DNA from 2 places in the Streptomyces sp. NPDC088706 genome. Region 2 is predicted to be linked to the other one. Evidence: riboswitches for the same ligand, from Rfam matches in the RefSeq annotation. Region 2 holds a riboswitch; the other holds the start of a gene.

Region 1 (7,222 bases), on a different contig from region 2:
CCTTGCCCGTGGAGTTCGAGCCGGGGCGCCGTCTCGAACAAGGTGACACGCTGTCACCTCTGTGACTTTCACGTGATCTCCGCTGCATCGACTTGTGACATACGTTCGAGTCCCGCTAGGTTCACGGTTCGACGCGTCGGCCGCCGTTCACCGGTTGCCCACACGTCACTTGCGCCACAGCTCCCGGTGCGCGGCAGTGCCGCGCGCGGCAGCTTCCTGTGCTCAACGGCTTCACGCTCCTCAGTTCCTGCTTGTCAGTCGCACGGAAGGCATATCCCATGGGCTCCGCGAACGGCAGACACCGCCGCCCTCGTCAGGCACCCGCCATCGTCGTCGCCGCAGGCGTGACCGGATCGGCCATCGCCATGCCGCTCCTCGGCGCGGCAGGCGCACACGCAGCCGACGCCACCACCTGGGACCGGGTCGCGGAGTGCGAGAGCGGCGGCATGTGGAGTGCCGACCTCGGCAACGGCTACTACGGCGGGCTCCAGTTCTCGCAGGAGACCTGGTCGGCGTACGGCGGCACCGCCTTCGCGGAGCGGGCCGACCTGGCCAGCCGCTCGCAGCAGATCTCCGTCGCGGAGAAGGTCCTGGACGACAAGGGACCGCAGGCGTGGCCGAGCTGCGCGGTGATCTCCGGCCTCGCGGTGGACGGCAGCCTGCCCGGTGTCGACCCCGGCACCGTGCCCTCCGCCGATCCCACCCAGGACCCGGCGACCGCCCCGGCGGACGAAGCGGACGAAAAGCCGGAAGCCGGAAGTTCCGGCAACACGGACTCCGTGGACAAGGCCAGGAGGACCGGCGAGGGCGACAAGGCCGCCAGAGGTGAGAGGGAGGGCGGCAGCGACACGCCCGACCCCTCGGGCGGGACCTCCGCACCTCCGTCCGCCGGAAGGACCGGAGCCCCCGGGTCCTTTGACGCCTCGCAGCCCCCCGCCTCCGCCCCCGACCCCTCGCGGGACGCCGACCGCACCGGCGGCAAGCACCGGGGCGCCGCGGCCCCCGAGGAGCCCGGCGCGTCGGGGCGGGAGGGCGGTCCCCGTGAGTCCGGCCGGCACGCCTCGCGGGGCGAGGGTGACGCGCGGGACGGCGACGCGGTCGCCGAGGACGGCTACACCGTGCAGCCCGGGGACAACCTCTGGGCGATTGCTGACGCACAGAAACTTCCCCAGGGCTGGACCGGTCTGTACGAGGCCAACAAGGACCTCCTGGGCTCCGACCCGGACCTGATCCTGCCCGGACAGAGCCTGGAACTGGGGCTGGAGCAGAGCGCCGGGAAGAGCGTCGCGGAAGGCGCCGAGGAGTCCGCAGCCAACTGACGAATTCGGGAAAAAGCCGCAAAATCGCGGGTAGTTCAGAGGCCTATGCCCACTTATGCGTAAGTGAGACATGGGTCTCTTTGCTGCAACTGGCGTGTTGCGCCCGCCAGCTCGCCGCAGAACCCCTCCGACCTGCGGAAACGATCCGTCAGGGTGAGCAAGTAAGCGCCGATTGGACTAGTATGTCCATCTTTGAATGTCGGGGTTGCCTGTGTTTACGGTCGGAACCGCTCGCACCGCGGGCCCCGTCGACCGTCACGCCGAATCCTGCCGTCGGTCGAAGGGAACAGACGCGTGAAGCGCCGTAGGCAGGAGCGGGGGACCCAGGTAGGCCGCCGGGTCCGGACGGCCTCGTCGAAGGACGGGGGCGTACGGGAACGGCTTGGGGTGAAGTCGCGCGCAAGGTCGTGCGACCGGGCAACTCATCAGCCCGAACCCGACAGCTCACCTCGTAGGCGTCGGTGAGGAGATCCGTTCCATGCTGCTGAACAGCAAGGGCAAGCACCGCCGCCCCTCGAAGACCGTCCGTCTCGCCACCCTGGCCGGCGTCGCCGGTGCCGCCGTCGCCGTCCCGCTGATGGGCGCGACCAACGCCTCCGCCGCCTCCGTCGAGACCTGGGACGCCGTCGCCCGGTGCGAGTCCGGCGGCAACTGGTCCATCAACACCGGCAACGGCTACTACGGCGGACTGCAGTTCTCGCAGTCGAGCTGGGCCGCCGCCGGCGGTACGCAGTACGCCTCCCGCGCCGATCTGGCCTCCAAGGACCAGCAGATCGCCACCGCCGAGAAGCTCCTCGACATGCAGGGCCCGGGTGCCTGGGCCTGCGCCGGCGCAGGCGGCCTCACCAACGACGGTGTGGACCCGGGCGTGAACACCGGCTCCGGCTCGTCCGCGAGCAAGCCCGAGCAGGCGCAGCCCGAGCGCAAGGCCGAGCAGCCCACCACGCGCAGCGAGCAGCGCACCGCCCCGGCCGTCCCCAAGGCCGAGAGCTCCAAGAAGACCGTCACCACCCCGACCGGTGAGAAGGTCAAGAAGGGTGACGGCGAGTACAAGGTCAAGGCCGGCGACACCCTCAGCAAGATCGCTGACAAGGAAGACGTCAAGGGCGGCTGGAGCAAGCTCTTCAAGCTCAACGACGACATCGTCAAGGAAGCGGACCTGATCTTCCCGGGTCAGCAGCTCCACCTGAAGTAACAGTCGGCTCTCCTCCCCGGCGGGAGGGGGTCCGGCGGCACCCTCCCTCGCACGGCTCCCCGGCCCGGCGCGCTCTCCCCCCGTGCGCGCCGGGCCGGGGTCCGTCCGTGGCGGAGGAACGCGCGGATCCGGCCCGCGGATGCGTTCACCTCTTGTCACCAACGCTTGTTACCGCCCAGTAGATTTCTGGAGATTCGTCCCGTGATGCGGGCCCTTGGGTCCTTTTTCGTCCCAGGGGACGGGCGGTCGGCCGACTGACGCGGCCGGGCCGGTTAGGCTCGTGTCGCAAGGCCACAGTGACCCTGCACAACCAGCGTCATATCCCAGAAGGAGATGCCTCGTGCCGTCCATCGACGTCGTCGTAGCCAGGGAAATCCTCGACTCCCGGGGCAACCCCACGGTCGAGGTCGAGGTCGGCCTCGACGACGGCAGCACGGGCCGTGCTGCCGTTCCGTCCGGCGCCTCCACCGGTGCGTTCGAGGCCATCGAGCTCCGCGACGGTGACCCCAACCGCTACCAGGGCAAGGGCGTCGAGAAGGCCGTCCTCGCCGTCATCGAGCAGATCGGCCCGGAGCTCGTCGGGTACGACGCCACCGAGCAGCGCCTCATCGACCAGGCGATGTTCGACCTGGACGCCACCGAGAACAAGGCCTCGCTCGGCGCGAACGCCATCCTCGGCGTCTCGCTCGCCGTAGCGCACGCCGCCTCCGAGGCGTCCGACCTGCCGCTCTTCCGCTACCTCGGCGGCCCGAACGCGCACCTGCTGCCCGTTCCGATGATGAACATCCTGAACGGCGGCTCGCACGCCGACTCCAACGTGGACATCCAGGAGTTCATGATCGCCCCCATCGGCGCGGAGTCCTTCTCCGAGGCCCTGCGCTGGGGCGCGGAGATCTACCACACGCTGAAGAAGGTCCTCAAGACCAAGGGCCTGTCCACCGGACTCGGCGACGAGGGCGGCTTCGCCCCGAACCTGGAGTCCAACCGCGCCGCCCTGGACCTCATCGTCGAGGCCGTCAAGGAGGCCGGCTACGTCCCGGGCCGCGACATCGCGCTCGCGCTCGACGTCGCCGCGTCGGAGTTCTACAAGGACGGCGTCTACGAGTTCGAGGGCAAGTCCCGCTCGGCCGCCGAGATGACCGAGTACTACGAGGAGCTCGTCTCCGCGTACCCGCTGGTCTCCATCGAGGACCCGCTGTACGAGGACGACTGGGCCGGCTGGAAGGTCATCACCGACCGCCTGGGCGCCAAGGTCCAGATCGTCGGCGACGACCTCTTCGTCACCAACCCGGAGCGCCTGGCCCGCGGCATCGAGGAGGGCTCCGCCAACGCCCTGCTCGTCAAGGTCAACCAGATCGGTTCGCTGACCGAGACCCTGGACGCCGTCGAGCTGGCCCAGCGCAACGGCTTCAAGTGCATGATGTCGCACCGCTCCGGCGAGACCGAGGACGTCACCATCGCCGACCTCGCCGTCGCCGTGAACTGCGGCCAGATCAAGACCGGCGCCCCGGCCCGCTCGGACCGCGTCGCCAAGTACAACCAGCTGCTGCGCATCGAGGAGATCCTCGACGACGCCGCGGTGTACGCGGGCCGCTCCGCCTTCCCGCGCTTCAAGGGCTGACCCGTAGCGTCAAGACGGTAGCCTCCGTCCGTCCCCGCACTCGGTCCCGTACCGTGTGCGGGGACGGACGTGCGTAACGGGGAGGCGGGAGACATGGCCGGGAAGGACCGCGACCGGTTCTCCACCGCGACCAGGCTGCGACTGCTCGGCGAGCAGACCGCGGCCCGCGTGTACCGCTCCCAGAACCGCCGCCAGGCCCGCCGCTCCCGGCTCACCGGCCGGGCCGCCTTCCTGGCGCTGGTGGTCTGCTCCCTGGTGGTCGCGCTCGCCTACCCGATGCGTCAGTACGTCTCCCAGCGCGACGACATCGCCGAGCAGGAGCGGCTCGCACAGCAGGCCGAGGCGCGCGCCGAGGAGCTGCGGGACGAGAAGGCGCGGCTCCAGGACGACGCGTACATCATGCGACTGGCCCGCCAGCACCTCCATTACGTCCTCCCCGGGGAGACCGGCTACACCGTGGCCGACCCCGACGCGGCGCAGGACCGTCGTGGGGAGCCGGGCGACAGCCGACTCCCCTGGCACTCCAACCTCTGGGACGGCGTGGACAGCGCCGACCGTGACGACCGCGACTGACCCCCGTACGTACCACCTCTTTCCGCCCCGACGAGCTTTCGACGAGCTTCCGAGCAGAACCAAGGCAGGCATGGAAACGCCCCCTCCGCAGACCGAGTCCACCCAGCCCACCGACGCGGACATCGCCGCCTTCGAGCAGCAGCTCGGCCGCCCGCCGCGCGGCCTGCGCGCCATCGCGCACCGCTGCCCGTGCGGCAACCCGGACGTGGTGGAGACCCAGCCCCGTCTGGAGGACGGCACGCCGTTCCCGACGACGTACTACCTGACCTGCCCCCGGGCGGCCTCGGCGATCGGCACGCTGGAGGCGAACGGGGTCATGAAGGAGATGACGGCCCGTCTGGAGACCGACCCGGAGCTGGCCGCCGCCTACCGGGCCGCGCACGAGGACTACCTCGCCCGCCGCGACGCCATCGAGGTCCTGGAGGGCTTCCCGAGCGCGGGCGGCATGCCGGACCGGGTGAAGTGCCTGCACGTCCTGGTGGGCCACTCGCTGGCAGCCGGACCCGGGGTGAACCCGCTGGGCGACGAGGCCATCGCGATGCTGCCCGAGTGGTGGGCCAAGGGGGCGTGTGTCACGCCGTGCGCCGTGGCCCCGAGCGCGGACGACGGCTGGACGGTGGAAGAGGGCGACGGCGGCCACTTCGCCTTCCGTCCCCTCGATGGCCCCGCCGACGGGAAGCGCGCATGACCAGGGTCGCCGCCGTCGACTGCGGTACGAACTCGATCCGCCTCCTGGTCGCCGACGTGGACCCCGCCACCGGCGCTTTCACGAAGCTGGACCGGCGGATGACGATCGTCCGCCTCGGCCAGGGCGTCGACAGGACCGGCCGGCTCGCCCCCGAGGCGCTGGAGCGGACGTTCGCGGCCTGCCGCGAGTACGCCGCCGCGATCGCGGAGCTGGGCGCCGAACGGGTCCGCTTCGTCGCCACCTCCGCCTCCCGCGACGCCGAGAACAGCGACGAGTTCGTGGCCGGCGTCCGGGACATCCTGGGCGTCGAGCCCGAGGTGGTCACCGGCGACCAGGAGGCACAGCTCTCCTTCGACGGCGCCACCAAGGAGCTGACCGGTAGCGACCACCTGGCGAAGCCGTATCTGGTCGTCGACATCGGCGGTGGCTCCACCGAGTTCGTCCTCGGCTCGGACGGGGTGAGCGCGGCCCGCTCCGTGGACATCGGCTGCGTACGGATGACGGAGCGTCACCTCGTCGTGGACGGGGCCGTCGTGGACCCGGCCACCCCCGCGCGGGTCGCCGCGATCCGCGCGGACATCGACGCCGCCCTCGACCTCGCCGCCGAGACCGTGCAACTCACCGAGGCCGGCAGCCTGGTGGGCCTCGCGGGCACGGTCACCACGATCGCCGGGATCGCGCTGGAGCTGGCGGAGTACGACTCCGAGGCCATCCACCACTCCCGGGTCTCCCGCGGCCAGGTCCGCGCGATCACCGAGCACCTGCTCCGGACGACCCACGAGGAGCGCGCCGCGATCCCCGTGATGCACCCGGGCCGCGTCGACGTGATCGCGGCGGGCGCCCTCGTCCTGCTCGCGGTGATGGAGCGGACGGGCGCGCACGAGGTCGTCGTCAGCGAGCACGACATCCTGGACGGCATCGCCTTCGCAGCGGCGGAAGACGTCGAGGCGGGCCGATAGGGGTTCGGACCGGGCACCGCGTGCCAGTCCGTGGCTCGCTCGGTGAACAGGTCCGCCGGCGGCTCCGCCATCGTCACGGGCGGGCCGCCCTCGACCAGGACCGCTTCTGCCTCCCGGGCGGGCAGCACGTCGGCCGCTTCTGCCAGTGCTTCGTGGTCCGCGACAGGCACCGGCGCGGCGACGGGCTCGCCGGTGCGGGTGATCACCGTGGGCGTTCCCTCCGCAGGGTGGCGGCGGGCGCCTCCGCTGTCCGCTCGATCGCGGCGTCACCTGCACCTTTGAGCCGCCGTACGGCCCCGGTGAGCAGCTCGGGGGACCTTCGCGGGGACCCGCTGCCACGAAGTTCGTGAACTTCTTCACAAGGAATTCGGCCCTCTCGGACGCAGTTCCGTCCCGGGAGGGCCGTCCGGGCCCCGTCCGGGGCCCCGCGGGCGGCGTACGGGCGCGTTCCGGGGGCGGTGCGTACGTGTGGAGCGGGGGGCCGGCGCGGCGCCCCTGGAGGGCCAAGGGCCAGCTCACAGGCGGTCAGGAACGTTCTCCGGGGCCTCACGGTTCCCCCGCGCGGTCATGACCTGGGTCACGTGGGCGGCGAAGTGTAGCAGAGGGTCGGTCAATCCTTGTGAAGGGGCTCACGAGCACCCCCCTGGGGCGGGGTGGATACTCGATGGCATGAGCACCACGGAGCGTCCCAGGATCCTCGTTGTAGGCGGTGGGTACGTAGGCCTGTACGCAGCTCGTCGCATTCTGAAGAAGATGCGGTACGGAGAGGCGACCGTCACGGTCGTCGACCCGCGGTCGTACATGACGTACCAGCCCTTCCTCCCCGAAGCTGCCGCAGGCAGCATCTCGCCTCGGCATGTCGTCGTC
Region 2 (7,222 bases):
CTCGGGGTGGCCGTCGTACCAGGAGACGAACTCGGCCGCGCCGTAGGAGCCGTCCAGCTCGATGCCGGAGATGTCGAGCGCCCGGTCGGCCTCGGCACCGGTGGAGAAGATCACCGCGTCGTAGAAGGACCGCAGGTCGTCCAGGCCGATGTCGTGCGGGTAGCTGACGTTGCCGAAGAGGCGGATCTGCGGCTTGTCCAGCACCTGGTGCAGCGCCTTGACGATGCCCTTGATCCGGGGGTGGTCGGGGGCCACGCCGTAGCGGATCAGACCGAAGGGCGCGGGCATGCGCTCGAACAGGTCGATCGAGACCCCCGGGTCCTGGCAGACCTCGGATTTGAGCAGCGCGTCCGCAGCGTAGATACCGGCAGGGCCGGCTCCGACAATGGCGACGCGGACGGGGCGTGTCATGGCGTGGTGATCCTTAAGGCGGGCGAACGCGGGCAGGTACAGCGTACGTCGAGGTAAGGGTGGGCTTACCAAGTCTCCACCCCACACCGTAAGCCCTGGCCGCGCGAGGCCACCGACCCGGCCTACATGGCCGCCCGATAAGTCCGTTTCGGCTGGTAGGTATGGGTGATTTTAGCCTTTTGGACCTCTATTTCATAAAAGGGCTATTAGGGCTCTTAGGTAATTTTGACCGCCTCTGTTTCAGCCACCCCCGTGCGGCGTGGCGAGCGTCACGTCCGGGGGCGCGGACGAGGATGAGGCGGGTTCGGTTCCCTTCTGGGCCAAGAAAGTTGACTCCGTGACGGAACGGGCGCGGCCGGGAATTCTTTCATTGGATCTTGCGGGGAAAGATGATCCGGAATTCGGGGCTTGTTCTTTCCGATGTTTTTCGCCTACGGTCACGGTCAATCCGGATGGAACGCCTAATCCTGCCGCCGTCCGGGAATCCGAAACCCACTCACGTACGGCAGGAGCGGGGGACCCAGGTAAGCCGCCGATCCGGTTCCGGAACGGCTAGGGGTGAAGTCGCACGACCATGCGGCCAGACATCTCCCGTCTGAACCCGACAGCTCACCTCGTAGGCGCCGGAGAGGAAATCCCCCATGCCCGCACAGGGTAAGCACCGCCGTCCCAAGTCCGTCTCGCTGAGCCGTGGCATCGCCGCCGTGACCACGGGTGGAGCCGTTCTGGCCCTCCCGGCGCTCGGCGCCACCACCGCCTCCGCGGCCCCCGCGCACTCCGTCGCCGCCGAAAAGGCGGTGGCTCCCGTCTCCGTGACCGCCCAGGCGAATTCCGTGACGAAGGCCGCGCCCGCCAAGCATTCCGTGGTGGCCGGTGAGACGCTTTCCAAGATCGCCCGCGAGTATTCCGTCAGCGGCGGCTGGAAGAAGCTGTACGAAGGCAACCGGAAGGCCATCGGGGAGAACCCGAACCTTATTCACCCGGGTATCACCCTGACCATCGGCGCCAAGGCTGCCGCCCCGTCAGACGCCAAGGCCGACAAGGCTTCCAAGGCCGCCGTCCCCGCCGCGGACCGCACCGCGACGGCGGAGCGCGCCGACCGTTCCGAGCGCACCGCAGCCGCCCCCGTGGCCAAGGCCGCCGCCGCTCCCGCCACGTACACGAACGACCTCGACGGCTGGATCAAGGAGTCCCTGGCGATCATGGCCGAGCGGGGCATCCCCGGCACCTACGAGGGCATCCACCGCAACATCATCCGCGAGTCCTCCGGCAACCCGAACGCCATCAACAACTGGGACTCCAACGCGGTGAAGGGCACCCCGTCCAAGGGGCTGCTCCAGGTCATCGACCCGACCTTCCAGGCGTACCACGTGCCCGGCACCTCGACCGACAGCTACGACCCGGTCGCCAACATCACCGCCGCGTGCAACTACGCCGCGGACCGGTACGGCTCGATCGACAACGTCTTCGGCGCCTACTGATTCCTCCGCGCCCACGCCTGAGGGGCCCCGGACCGCATGGTCCGGGGCCCCTCAGGCGTACCGGGAAGTTACCCCTAAGTTTCTAGTGACTTACCACACGATCAACAGTAGAACCTGTTGCACTCCGTCGAGAGTGAGGTACGTCACATGAACGACACCAAACTGCACGAAGGCGCACCCAGAGGCGTCTCCCGTCGAAGTTTCATCGCAGGAACAGGTTCTCTTCTCGGTGCCGCAGCGCTCGCCGGGCCCGCCACACCGGTCTGGGCCACGGCCCGGGGGGCAGCGAGCCCGATCGGCTCCGGCGCCCATGTGCCGGTGCTGATCATCGGCACCGGATACGGCGGCTCCGTCGCCGCCCTCCGGCTCGCCCAGGCCGGCACGGACGTGCACATGGTCGAGATGGGCATGGCCTGGGACACCCCCGGCGCGGACGGCAAGATCTTCGCCAACACCACCAGGCCGGACGACCGCTCCTTCTGGCTCCGCACCAGGACGAAGCAGCCGCTCAGCAACTTCCTCGGCTTCCCGATCGACAGACACGTCAACCGCTACACCGGGATACTGGACGCCGAGGAGTTCGCCGGCATCACCGTCTACCAGGGGCGCGGGGTCGGCGGCGGCTCGCTGGTCAACGGCGGCATGGCCGTCACGCCCCGCCGGGAGAACTTCGCCGCCATCCTCCCGTCGGTCGACGCCGCTGAGATGTACAGCACGTTCTACCCGCGCGCCAACGCGGGCCTCGGGGTCACCACCATCGACCCCGCGTGGTTCGACACCGTCGACTGCTACCAGTACGCCCGGGTCGGCCGGAAGCACGCGCAGCGCTCCGGCTTCCCGTTCCTCTTCGTACCCGCCGTGTACGACTGGGACTACATGAAGCAGGAGGCGGCCGGGACCGTCCCCAGGTCCGCGCTGGACGCCGAGATCCTCTACGGCAACAACTACGGCAAGAAGTCGCTCCAGAAGACCTACATCGACCGGATCAGGGCCACCGGCCGGGTCACCATCACCCCGCTGCACAAGGTCACCTCCGTCTCGCCGGCGTCCGGCGGCGGTTACACGGTCCTCATCGACCAGCTGGACACCACCGGCCGGACCACCGCCACCAAGTCCGTCACGGCGGACAGGGTCTTCTTCGCGGCGGGCAGCGTCGGCACCAGCAAGCTGCTGACCGCCCTCAAGGCGACCGGAGCGCTGCCCCGCCTCAACGCCGAGACCGGCAAGGGCTGGGGTGACAACGGCAACGTCATGTGCGGCCGGGCCAACCACCTCTGGGACCCGACCGGCAAGGTGCAGGCGTCCATCCCCACCGGCGGCATCGACAACTGGGACGCCGGCGGAGCGTTCGCCGAAGTCGCTCCGCTGCCCACCGGGATCGAGACCTGGGCCTCGTTCTACCTCTCCATCACCAAGAACCCGCACCGGGCCGAGTTCAGCTGGAACGCGGCGGCGGGGAGGGCCGAGCTGAACTGGCAGGCGGCGTGGAAGCAGCCGTCCATCGACGCCGCGAAGACCATCTTCGACAAGATCAACAAGAAGGAGGGGACGATCTACCGCACCGACCTCTTCGGCGTCCACAAGATCTGGGGCGACCACCTCACCTATCACCCCCTGGGCGGCGCGGTCCTGAACAAGGCCACCGACAACTACGGCCGGCTGCACGGCTACCCGGGCCTGTACGTCATCGACGGCGCGCTGATCCCCGGCAACACCAGCGTGAACCCGTTCGTGACGATCACCGCGCTCGCCGAGCGCAACATCGAACGGATCATCGCCGCCGACCTGTAGCCCGGTCGGCGGGCATACGGAGAGCCCGGGGCCGGGAGAGCCAACCCGGCGGCCCCGGACTCCGTCAGGGGTGGCCGACCGGCGCCTAGTGCCCGGGCAGAACACACACGGCGTCGATCCCCAGCACATGGTTGAGCCGCCCGAACGCCAGCCAGGAGCCGATGCTCATGGACAGCTCCACGATCTCCACCTGGCTGTAGTGCGCGGTCATCCGCTTCCAGAAGGCGTCGTCGAGCCCGTGGTGGTCCAGCGCGTACCGCTCGGCGTACTCCGCCGCCAGCCGGGTCCGCTCGTCGAAGGCGTCCGTCGTACGCCACTGCGTCACCGCCTCCGCGAACTCCTCCCCGACCTTCGCCCCGTCCCGCTCGGTCCGCCAGTCCAGGCAGAACAGGCACCCGTTGATCTGCGCGATCCGCAGCCGCGCCGCCTCGAACTCCCGCAGGCCCAGCGTGGTGTGCTGGTACACGGACATCGAGAACGTGGCGGCGGCCGTGCCGATGCCGGGGACCATCTCCCCCCAGACGTAACCGATGGGCTCCTGGCCCTCCGGGATGTCGATGATCATGCCGGTCTCCTTCCCAGCCTGCCCACCGCAGGCCGCAGCGGGACGTCGAGTGCGTCGTACAGGCCCGGCTCGGCGTCCACCAGCCAGTCGATGGCCGAGACGAGCCGCCCGACCGCGGTGGCGTTGCCGCCCGCCGACCGGTTCTCGCCCTCGTCCGAGGACTCGACCGTCACCTCGATACGGGGGCACCCCTCGATCACCACCCGGTGCGCGCCCACCCCGTCGGGCGGGGAGGGCCAGTCCGGTGCGCACGAGGGATGGATGCGGGTGATGTGCTCGATGACGAGGCGGGGCTCCCCGTCCACGACTCCCTGCACCTCGAACCGCACCGCGCCCTGGGTGCCCGCCGCGAACTCGCCCATCGTGCGGGTGCGCACCGTCGTCTCCAGGGCCCGGCGGTCCAGCGTCTCGCGGATCTCGTCCAGTTCGACGCCCAGGGCCCGGGCCATGAGACGTATCTGACCGCCCCACACCATCGTCGGGACACTCCGCGCCAGCATCAGCGGCTGGTAGTCCATCGGGTGCCCCATGCCGATCAGATGGCGTACCGAGTCCTCCTGCTCGTACGTGGAGTAGTCGAAGATCTCCTGGCAGCGGATCACGTCCACCTCGGTGCCCAGGCCGCTGACCAGCAGCGGCAGCACATCGTTGCCCCAGCCGGGGTCGACCCCGGAGACGAAGAGGGAGCCGCCGCCCGCCGCGACGGCGGCCAGCAGGGGATCGCGCAGCTCCGGCGGGGCGTTGCGCTGGTCGTAGAGCGGATAGAGGGAGGGCGTCACGACCACCGCTCCGGCCCGGACCGCCCGGCCGATGTCGGCGAGGGCGTCGTCGGGGCGGATGTCGCCGGAGGCCGCGTACACCACCGCGCGGGGGCGGCCGGCCAGGACGGCCGCGCTGTCGTCGGTGGCCGCGACCCCGAGCGTGCGCCCGAGACCGCCGAGCTCGCCGGCGTCGCGGCCGACCTTCGCGGGGTCGTGGACGAGGACGGCGGAGAGTGTCAGTGCCGGATGGGCCTCGACGGCGCGGATCGCCGCGCGGCCGACGTTGCCGGTACCCCAGACAACCGTGGGAATCATGCGCGGAGGGTAGCGGCCGGGCCGCGCACTTCCCAGAGCCGTGACGGGGCCGGATCCGCCTGGACGGAGAGGGTGCTCCCGGGCCGACGGCGGTCCGCCGGCCCAGGAACCGTACCGGGGCCTACCGCTTGGCGCGGGCGCTGTTCGGGCTGCCCGCGATCGTGAACTGCGAGCCGGGCTCGATGAGCACATGGCCGTCGCGCGAGTTGGTGATCGTCACGTCGGTCAGCGTCGCGTTGCCGCGGGCACCGCCCATGGCGAGGATGCCGGAGCCGTTGTTGGACTTGTCGATCCGGACGTTCTGGATCTTCACGTCCGGCATCAGGCCGCCCCCCGTCTTGAACTGGATGCCGTCATAGGTCGAGTCGACGATGTCGGTGTCGCGGATCGTGACGCCGGGGATGGGCAGGTTCTGCGGGAAGAGGGTGATCGCACCGAACTCCTGGTCCTCGTTCCAGAAGGCTCCGCCGGTGCGGTACAGCGCGTTGTTGGCGATCAGCGTCTGCCCGGAGAAGGGCAGCGGGTCGTGGTCGGTCGCCAGCATGATGGCCGGGTAGTTCATGGTGTCGGAGATGATGTTGTTCTCGATCTTGTTGCCGTGACCGCCGTAGATCGCTATGCCGTTGGCCCGCCACGGCAGCTGGATGGTGTTGTTGCGGAAGCTGTTGTCGTGGCCGATGTCCACGGACTGGTCCTTGACGTACTTGCTGGACCAGACGGCGAGCGCGTCGTCACCCGTGTTGCGGAACGAGGAGTTGTACACCGTCGAATTGCGGGTGCCGTTGGCGAAGTTGATGCCGTCGGCGTAGGTGTTGCGGATCCGCATCCCGGTGAACTCGACCCCGTCGCCCGGGTTCCACAGATCGGGGATGTTGTCGAAGTCGCGGCCCGCCCAGACGGCCACGTTGGTGTGCTCGATCCACACGTTGCTGATCTTCGTGTTCTTGCCGAACCGGCCGTTGAGCGCGACGCCGCCCTCGTGGTTGCCGTCACCGCCGCGGATGGTGCCGGAGCCGAAGATCGCTATGTCGGAGATTTGCGTGCTCTCGTCGATGTCGAAACCGAAGTTTCCCTCGTGCGGGTGATTGATCCCGCCCGCCTCGTGCGGCGGGGTCAGCGTGTAGAGCTGCGAGTGCCACATGCCCGCGCCCCGGACCGTCACGTCACGGATGCCCACCTGGTTCCACTGTCCCCGGTTCAGCGGGTCGTCCGTGAGGATCTTCTGCTCCTGGCGCCACTGGCCCGCCGGAATCCAGACGCAGCCGATCTGGCCGTTCTGGTCGGCCGTCACCGCGCGCTGGATGGCGGCGGTGTCGTCGATCCCGTCGTTCGCCACGGCGCCGTACGTCGTGATGGAGACGCAGCCCGGCGGCTGGGCCTTGGGCGCGGCCACCTGCTCCAGGTCGATCAGGTCGATGATGTGGAACGCGGCGTCGTCGGCGGCGTCCCGCTGGAGACGGAACCTGGTGCCCGCCGGGTAGGTCTGGGCGAGCAGGGCGTGCGACTCGTCGAACAGCCGCCGCGCGTCGCCGCCCGGCCTGTTGGTGAGCCCCTCCGGGCTGTCGGTGTTCCCGTACAGCCAGCTGTACTTGGAGGAGAGGTCGAGCTTGCGGACGAACTGTCCGTTCGCGTAGAGGCTGATGGTCGCCGCACGGCCGCCACCGCCCGCCGCGTCCGGGACGGAGTTGCGTACGACGATGGAGTTCGACGCGTTGGTCGAGGTGAACTCCACGAAATCGCCCGTGGAGTTGAGCCGGACCGACTTGCGGCCGGAGGACTCGGTGGCGAAGTCGGTGTGGCCGAAGGTCCGCTCGGCGTCCGACGTGAGCAGCGAGCCCCGGTAGGCGGCGTCCTCCGCCTCGTACTCCGTGTACGGCACCGCGGCGCCGCGTCCGACG

The links. A riboswitch is a leader RNA that binds a small molecule or an ion and turns the genes downstream of it on or off. The one in region 2 is predicted to bind cyclic di-AMP.
Region 1: another riboswitch for cyclic di-AMP. It lies ahead of ACIQAK_RS25060 (transglycosylase family protein); the one in region 2 lies ahead of ACIQAK_RS18885 (transglycosylase SLT domain-containing protein).

The regions. Positions count from the first base shown of each region.
Region 1 covers NZ_JBIVLW010000013.1:88,950-96,171, forward strand. Annotated here, with positions in the region: gene ACIQAK_RS25050 (cytochrome P450) at 1-65, shown strand, start outside; gene ACIQAK_RS25055 (transglycosylase family protein) at 279-1,319, shown strand; cyclic di-AMP (ydaO/yuaA leader) riboswitch at 1,610-1,792, shown strand; gene ACIQAK_RS25060 (transglycosylase family protein) at 1,798-2,514, shown strand; gene eno (phosphopyruvate hydratase) at 2,855-4,135, shown strand; gene ACIQAK_RS25070 (septum formation initiator family protein) at 4,229-4,708, shown strand; gene ACIQAK_RS25075 (DUF501 domain-containing protein) at 4,779-5,396, shown strand; gene ACIQAK_RS25080 (Ppx/GppA phosphatase family protein) at 5,393-6,355, shown strand; partial or broken gene ACIQAK_RS25085 (prevent-host-death protein) at 6,391-6,576, opposite strand; gene ACIQAK_RS25090 (NAD(P)/FAD-dependent oxidoreductase) at 7,025-7,222, shown strand, end outside.
Region 2 covers NZ_JBIVLW010000007.1:140,198-147,419, forward strand. Annotated here, with positions in the region: gene ACIQAK_RS18880 (FAD-dependent oxidoreductase) at 1-411, opposite strand, end outside; cyclic di-AMP (ydaO/yuaA leader) riboswitch at 863-1,047, shown strand; gene ACIQAK_RS18885 (transglycosylase SLT domain-containing protein) at 1,053-1,892, shown strand; gene ACIQAK_RS18890 (GMC oxidoreductase) at 2,040-3,683, shown strand; gene ACIQAK_RS18895 (carboxymuconolactone decarboxylase family protein) at 3,769-4,248, opposite strand; gene ACIQAK_RS18900 (dihydrodipicolinate reductase) at 4,245-5,324, opposite strand; gene ACIQAK_RS18905 (CARDB domain-containing protein) at 5,446-7,222, opposite strand, start outside.